Regions from separate parts of the Peribacillus sp. RS7 genome, predicted to be linked through region 3. Evidence: a T-box and tRNA genes for the amino acid it is inferred to sense, from the RefSeq annotation. Region 3 holds a T-box; the other regions hold tRNA genes.
The links. The T-box of region 3 lies ahead of pheS (phenylalanine--tRNA ligase subunit alpha). A T-box ahead of a tRNA ligase gene usually reads a tRNA of that ligase, here a tRNA-Phe.
Positions count from the first base shown of each region.

Region 1 (2,227 bases), 2.4 Mb from region 3:
CTTTAAACTATATCTTTTATGACTATAACAACAGTCAATTCGTTATGTTCTGATTTTGGTAAATTTATACTTTTATGCTTAATGTTTATATATACTATACCATCAGAACAATTAAGAATGGGGGTTAATTCTCTTCATAATAAACCCTATAGGATTGCAATTTATACACAATGCTTTTAGGGGGGGTTAAAAGATGGAATGGTTTACTTTTTTTGTTTTTCCAGCATTCACTTTAGGTGGAATAGCTTTAGGTCTCGCCCTTCACTCAATCAAAAAAATAAAGAACATGGAAAGGAGAGTTGAGGAATTAGAAAATAAAAATAAATAAATCTATGACTTTGGACGTAAATTCCTTAGTTTGCAATCTTCAAAAAATAATTTAAGTGCATCTTCATCTGTGGTAGCATACATAGTTTTGTTAACGATTTTTATTTCATCTTCTGTAAGCAATATTCTCCGTTTACTCACCGCACATGACCTCCGCACATTATTAGTGTCAAATCTGTAGTGTGAGAAAAATGAAAAAAGGCCTTACACAATTAAGTGTAAGGCCTTGATACAACAGCACTCTTGGCTGTTTCATGATACCGGTGGCCGGGGTCGAACCGGCACTCCAGAGGAACACGATTTTGAGTCGTGCGCGTCTGCCAATTCCGCCACACCGGCATGTATGTTGGAGGCGGCAACCGGAATCGAACCGGTGGTAAAGGTTTTGCAGACCTCTGCCTTACCGCTTGGCTATGCCGCCAACGTTTTTGGAGCGAAAGACGGGATTCGAACCCGCGACCCCAACCTTGGCAAGGTTGTATTCTACCACTGAACTACTTTCGCATATGGCTGGGCTAGAAGGGATCGAACCTTCGCATGACGGAATCAAAATCCGTTGCCTTACCGCTTGGCTATAGCCCATTAACGTTGTATTCATTATACCATGATTTAATAAAAAATGGGGCGACTGATGGGAATCGAACCCACGAATGCCTGAACCACAATCAGGTGCGTTAACCACTTCGCCACAACCGCCATTATAGGATTTAAATTGGCAGGGGTAGTAGGACTCGAACCCACACTGGAGGTTTTGGAGACCTCTGTTCTACCTTTAAACTATACCCCTGTTAGAAAGATGGTGGAGGGGGGCAGATTCGAACTGCCGAACCCGAAGGAGCGGATTTACAGTCCGCCGCGTTTAGCCACTTCGCTACCCCTCCGCATATGGATGAAACATGGTGCCGGCAAGAGGACTTGAACCCCCAACCTACTGATTACAAGTCAGTTGCTCTACCAGTTGAGCTACACCGGCACTACTATGGTGGCTCAGGACGGAATCGAACCGCCGACACAAGGATTTTCAGTCCTTTGCTCTACCGACTGAGCTACTGAGCCAAACAATAAAAATGGCGGTCCCGACGGGAATCGAACCCGCGATCTCCTGCGTGACAGGCAGGCATGTTAACCGCTACACCACGGGACCATAGATTGCGGGGACAGGATTTGAACCTGCGACCTTCGGGTTATGAGCCCGACGAGCTACCGGACTGCTCCACCCCGCGACGTTAATAATGTTGCTATTATGCATCAGATTTTCGTGTTGAACGTTTCAATGCAGAAACAATCTGATCTTATTGAAAATGGTGGAGGATGACGGGATCGAACCGCCGACCCTCTGCTTGTAAGGCAGATGCTCTCCCAGCTGAGCTAATCCTCCAATATGTTATCGAAATGGTGACCCGTACGGGATTCGAACCCGTGTTACCGCCGTGAAAGGGCGGTGTCTTAACCGCTTGACCAACGGGCCAGGTATAAAATGGCGGAGAGCAAGGGATTTGAACCCTTGAGACAGGGTTACCCGTCTACACGATTTCCAATCGTGCTCCTTCGGCCACTCGGACAGCTCTCCAATAATGGCTCCGCAGGTAGGACTCGAACCTACGACCGTTCGGTTAACAGCCGAATGCTCTACCACTGAGCTACTGCGGAACAATATAAGCTTGGCGACGTCCTACTCTCACAGGGGGAAACCCCCAACTACCATCGGCGCTGAAGAGCTTAACTGCCGTGTTCGGAATGGGAACGGGTGTGACCTCTTCGCTATCGTCACCAAACATTGTTAACATTTTTTCAAGACATATATTATTATAACGTCTTTTCGAAAAAATGCAAGAAGAAATTTTCATTCCTTCAAAACTAGATAATAAGAAGGTATTTCATTTTTTAAAAAGCGTTGGTT
Region 1 is NZ_CP168135.1:2,912,852-2,915,078, reverse strand. Features, by position in the region: gene ACDZ29_RS14675 (hypothetical protein) at 194-328, shown strand; tRNA gene ACDZ29_RS14670 (tRNA-Leu) at 586-666, opposite strand; tRNA gene ACDZ29_RS14665 (tRNA-Cys) at 675-748, opposite strand; tRNA gene ACDZ29_RS14660 (tRNA-Gly) at 757-831, opposite strand; tRNA gene ACDZ29_RS14655 (tRNA-Gln) at 835-909, opposite strand; tRNA gene ACDZ29_RS14650 (tRNA-His) at 948-1,023, opposite strand; tRNA gene ACDZ29_RS14645 (tRNA-Trp) at 1,041-1,114, opposite strand; tRNA gene ACDZ29_RS14640 (tRNA-Tyr) at 1,125-1,208, opposite strand; tRNA gene ACDZ29_RS14635 (tRNA-Thr) at 1,225-1,300, opposite strand; tRNA gene ACDZ29_RS14630 (tRNA-Phe) at 1,308-1,383, opposite strand; tRNA gene ACDZ29_RS14625 (tRNA-Asp) at 1,396-1,471, opposite strand; tRNA gene ACDZ29_RS14620 (tRNA-Met) at 1,477-1,550, opposite strand; tRNA gene ACDZ29_RS14615 (tRNA-Val) at 1,630-1,705, opposite strand; tRNA gene ACDZ29_RS14610 (tRNA-Glu) at 1,721-1,795, opposite strand; tRNA gene ACDZ29_RS14605 (tRNA-Ser) at 1,806-1,897, opposite strand; tRNA gene ACDZ29_RS14600 (tRNA-Asn) at 1,903-1,977, opposite strand; rRNA gene rrf (5S ribosomal RNA) at 1,987-2,102, opposite strand; rRNA gene ACDZ29_RS14590 (23S ribosomal RNA) at 2,222-2,227, opposite strand, start outside.
Region 1: it encodes a tRNA-Phe, which carries the amino acid that the T-box ahead of pheS (phenylalanine--tRNA ligase subunit alpha) is inferred to sense. The anticodon was not compared.

Region 2 (2,227 bases), 970 kb from region 3:
AATCTGAAATGGAGAAAATCGAAGAAGCATTGTATGCCATAGAAGAGGGTACGTATGGCCATTGTAAAACCTGCAATATAGAAATACCCATCGATAGGCTTGAAGCGATCCCAAGCACTCTTTACTGTGTCGAGCATGCCCCAGAACGGCCTACTGCACAAGACCGACCAGTGGAAGAGGATATATTGATTCCATCCAAGGGTGATCATTTTGAAAATCGTCATGGAAATGAAATAGTGGATAAAGAGGATAGCTTTGGTGAAGTCGCCAAATTCGGTACATCCGAAACACCATCTGATTACACCGGCGATCATGACAATTATAATGATCTTTATAAAACCGAAGATGAAACGGATGGATTTCCTGAAGACTATGAAGGATTTGCAGCAAATGATATCGAAGGAAAAAATAGGGTGGATATACCGAACAAAAAGCAAAAGGAATATGAAGATACATTAGATGAAGAAAATATCGATTCCCAGCTTGGAGACATTCCTTATAAACAAAAAGATACTTATATCAATGAAAAGAAATGAAAAAAAGAAGCATACATGAATGTATGCTTCCTTTTTTGTTATGACCCGTACGGGATTCGAACCCGTGTTACCGCCGTGAAAGGGCGGTGTCTTAACCGCTTGACCAACGGGCCAAATGGCGGAGAAGGAGGGATTTGAACCCTCGCGCCGCTCGCGCGACCTACACCCTTAGCAGGGGCGCCTCTTCAGCCTCTTGAGTACTTCCCCATGGCTCCGCAGGTAGGACTCGAACCTACGACCGTTCGGTTAACAGCCGAATGCTCTACCACTGAGCTACTGCGGAACAATATGAATATGGTGGGCCTAAATGGACTCGAACCATCGACCTCACGCTTATCAGGCGTGCGCTCTAACCAGCTGAGCTATAGGCCCATATTTGGAGCGGGTGAAGGGAATCGAACCCTCATCATCAGCTTGGAAGGCTGAGGTTTTACCACTAAACTACACCCGCGAAATGGGGCGACTGATGGGAATCGAACCCACGAATGCCTGAACCACAATCAGGTGCGTTAACCACTTCGCCACAACCGCCGTAATATGAAAGATATGGTGGCTCAGGACGGAATCGAACCGCCGACACAAGGATTTTCAGTCCTTTGCTCTACCGACTGAGCTACTGAGCCACATTTGTACTAAATTTAAAAAATGGCGGTCCCGACGGGAATCGAACCCGCGATCTCCTGCGTGACAGGCAGGCATGTTAACCGCTACACCACGGGACCTAATAATTGCGGGGACAGGATTTGAACCTGCGACCTTCGGGTTATGAGCCCGACGAGCTACCGGACTGCTCCACCCCGCGACGGTAATAATGAAACGATTTGCATCAAGTTTTCGTGTATATTGTTTTTTCGCTTCCTCTATGTAAGGTTGTTTCAAAACAACTTGCTGCTTTTTAAAAAAATGGAGGAGGTAGAGGGATTCGAACCCCCGCGGGATTTGACTCCCCTGTCGGTTTTCAAGACCGATCCCTTCAGCCGAACTTGGGTATACCTCCACGGCTTTAAAAAATGCATATGGTGGACCTTGTAGGACTCGAACCTACGACCGGACGGTTATGAGCCGTCTGCTCTAACCAGCTGAGCTAAAGGTCCTTATATTTATTGGTAGCGGCGGAGGGGATCGAACCCCCGACCTCACGGGTATGAACCGTACGCTCTAGCCAGCTGAGCTACACCGCCAATATAATATAAGTATCTGATTGAAAAATGGTGGAGCCTAGCGGGATCGAACCGCTGACCTCCTGCGTGCAAGGCAGGCGCTCTCCCAGCTGAGCTAAGGCCCCATTCATTAAAAATCACGTGGTCGGGAAGACAGGATTCGAACCTGCGACCCCTTGGTCCCAAACCAAGTGCTCTACCAAGCTGAGCTACTTCCCGCAATAAAACATGGTGCGCCCGGCGGGAGTCGAACCTACAACCTTCTGATTCGTAGTCAGATGCTCTATCCAATTGAGCTACGGGCGCATATTAAGATGGTGCCGAGGACCGGAATCGAACCGGTACGGTAGTCACCTACCGCAGGATTTTAAGTCCTGTGCGTCTGCCAGTTCCGCCACCCCGGCACATACGAAAAGTGGAGCGGAAGACGGGATTCGAACCCGCGACCCCAACCTTGGCAAGGTTGTATTCTACCACTGAACTACTTCCGCATGAAAGATGCGGGTGAAGGGACTTGAACCCCCACGCCTT
Region 2 is NZ_CP168135.1:1,449,409-1,451,635, forward strand. Features, by position in the region: gene ACDZ29_RS07440 (TraR/DksA C4-type zinc finger protein) at 1-536, shown strand, start outside; tRNA gene ACDZ29_RS07445 (tRNA-Glu) at 578-649, opposite strand; tRNA gene ACDZ29_RS07450 (tRNA-Ser) at 653-743, opposite strand; tRNA gene ACDZ29_RS07455 (tRNA-Asn) at 745-819, opposite strand; tRNA gene ACDZ29_RS07460 (tRNA-Ile) at 832-908, opposite strand; tRNA gene ACDZ29_RS07465 (tRNA-Gly) at 914-987, opposite strand; tRNA gene ACDZ29_RS07470 (tRNA-His) at 992-1,067, opposite strand; tRNA gene ACDZ29_RS07475 (tRNA-Phe) at 1,084-1,159, opposite strand; tRNA gene ACDZ29_RS07480 (tRNA-Asp) at 1,183-1,258, opposite strand; tRNA gene ACDZ29_RS07485 (tRNA-Met) at 1,265-1,338, opposite strand; tRNA gene ACDZ29_RS07490 (tRNA-Ser) at 1,441-1,533, opposite strand; tRNA gene ACDZ29_RS07495 (tRNA-Ile) at 1,554-1,630, opposite strand; tRNA gene ACDZ29_RS07500 (tRNA-Met) at 1,641-1,717, opposite strand; tRNA gene ACDZ29_RS07505 (tRNA-Ala) at 1,746-1,821, opposite strand; tRNA gene ACDZ29_RS07510 (tRNA-Pro) at 1,839-1,915, opposite strand; tRNA gene ACDZ29_RS07515 (tRNA-Arg) at 1,926-2,002, opposite strand; tRNA gene ACDZ29_RS07520 (tRNA-Leu) at 2,012-2,100, opposite strand; tRNA gene ACDZ29_RS07525 (tRNA-Gly) at 2,113-2,187, opposite strand; tRNA gene ACDZ29_RS07530 (tRNA-Leu) at 2,196-2,227, opposite strand, start outside.
Region 2: it encodes a tRNA-Phe, which carries the amino acid that the T-box ahead of pheS (phenylalanine--tRNA ligase subunit alpha) is inferred to sense. The anticodon was not compared.

Region 3 (2,227 bases):
TCCAGCTGCTCTTGCGAATTTCCAGATACATTTTGGATGATCGCATTACGTAGGTTTAAATTCACAATTATTCCTCCTCTAACACATAATGACTGACATTAATAGCATTTCACAAACTCGCATGCAATATGTATGTGAATTGCGTTATAATAGGAAAATCAGTGTTAAGTTAAAGGAGCGTTTACCCTTGAAATATATCGAATCGGTAAAAAACCCGCAAGTGAAGCAATGGAAAAAGCTATTGACGAAAAAAGAACGAGATAAAACAGGCAAATATTTAGTCGAGGGTTTTCACCTAGTTGAAGAAGCCTTAAAAGAAGATATCGTCATGGAAGTGATCGTCAATGAAGAAACTGAAATGCCAGCCCATTTTAAGCTGGAAGGCACAGAAGTCATCTATGTGAAAAATGATATTATGAAAGCGATATGCGATACCGAAGCCCCACAGGGAATTGCAGCTGTTTGTGAACAGAAATCAACGAGCATGACGTCCATTAATCCGGATAAACTATTGTTGATCGATGCCGTCCAGGATCCGGGGAATATTGGAACGATGATCAGGACAGCGGATGCAGCTGGAATCGATGCGGTCATTCTTGGCGAAGGGTGTGCCGACTTGTATAATCCCAAAGTGGTACGTTCGACACAAGGGAGCCTATTCCATATGCCTGTCATTAAAGGGAACCTTTCCGAAATCATCGATGAGCTGAAGCAACTCGGCACACCGGTCTATGGCACGGCATTAGAAGGCGCATCCCCATTTGAAGAAGTGGAAAAGTCTTCCCGATTTGCCCTGCTGGTCGGCAATGAAGGCCAAGGAGTATCGAAGGAATTACTGGAGAAAACGACTAAAAACCTTTATATCCCCATCTACGGAAAAAGCGAATCTCTGAATGTGGGGATCGCTGCCGGGATTTTAATGTACCATTTACGAAAATCGATTTGAAACGGCCGTGGAATTATAATATAATAAAACAGAATTTTATATTGAAACAACGATGACAAAGAGTAGTAACTTAAGTTATCCATATCCAGGGAAAAAATGCCTTGACTGAAAGCATTTTTATGGCACTGCTTAAGGGAATTCACCTTTCGAGTTGGCATTGGGAAGACAGAATGTCCGAAAAATGTTCCGGTGAAAAGCCGTTATTTTTAATGAAGTGAGTGCAGAAGTTTATTTGTTCATGCACTAATAAGGGTGGTACCGCGATACATAAACCTCGTCCCTTTAGGGATTGGGGTTTTTTTGTGTTCATTTTTACAAAAGGAAAATAAAGGAGGAAGACATGATGCAGGAACGTTTACTAGAACTGCAGGAAGAAGCGTTGCAAAAAGTTGCCGCCGCTTCCGAATTAAAGGAACTGAATGAAGTACGTGTCGCTTATTTAGGGAAAAAAGGACCAATCACTGAGGTATTGCGCGGCATGGGTAAATTATCTGCCGAAGAACGTCCGAAAATCGGGGCACTAGCCAATGATGTTCGGGAAGCGATCGCAACAAAGATCGAGGAGAAACAAAAAGCACTTGAAACTGCGGCAGTCAATGCTAAGCTAGCAACTGAAACGATTGACGTCACACTTCCAGGACGTCCGGTTAACAAGGGGAATCTTCACCCATTAACACGTGTCGTGGAGGAAATCGAAGACTTATTCATCGGTATGGGTTATACGGTTGCAGAAGGTCCAGAAGTTGAAAGCGACTACTACAACTTCGAGGCACTTAACTTGCCAAAAAGCCATCCGGCACGTGATATGCAGGACTCCTTCTACATCACGGATGAAATCCTGATGCGTACGCACACTTCACCGGTTCAAGCAAGAACCATGGAAAAACATAAAGGTCAAGGTCCTGTTAAAATCATCTGCCCGGGTAAAGTATATCGCCGTGATAACGATGATGCGACACACTCCCATCAATTCCAACAAATTGAGGGCTTGGTCATCGATGAGACCATCAGCATGAGCGACCTGAAAGGAACGCTTGACGTATTTGCGAAAAAAGTATTCGGGCAAGACCGTGAAATCCGTCTTCGTCCAAGTTTCTTCCCATTTACGGAGCCATCCGTCGAAGTGGATATTTCTTGTAAAATCTGCGGTGGTAAAGGCTGTAGCGTATGTAAACAAACAGGCTGGATTGAAGTGCTTGGCGGCGGGATCGTTCATCCGAACGTCCTTGAAATGGCTGGCTTCGATTCCAAGAAATACTCTGGATTCGCATTTGGAATTGG
Region 3 is NZ_CP168135.1:484,038-486,264, reverse strand. Features, by position in the region: gene sspI (small acid-soluble spore protein SspI) at 1-65, opposite strand, end outside; gene ACDZ29_RS02525 (TrmH family RNA methyltransferase) at 188-946, shown strand; T-box leader at 990-1,231, shown strand; gene pheS (phenylalanine--tRNA ligase subunit alpha) at 1,290-2,227, shown strand, end outside.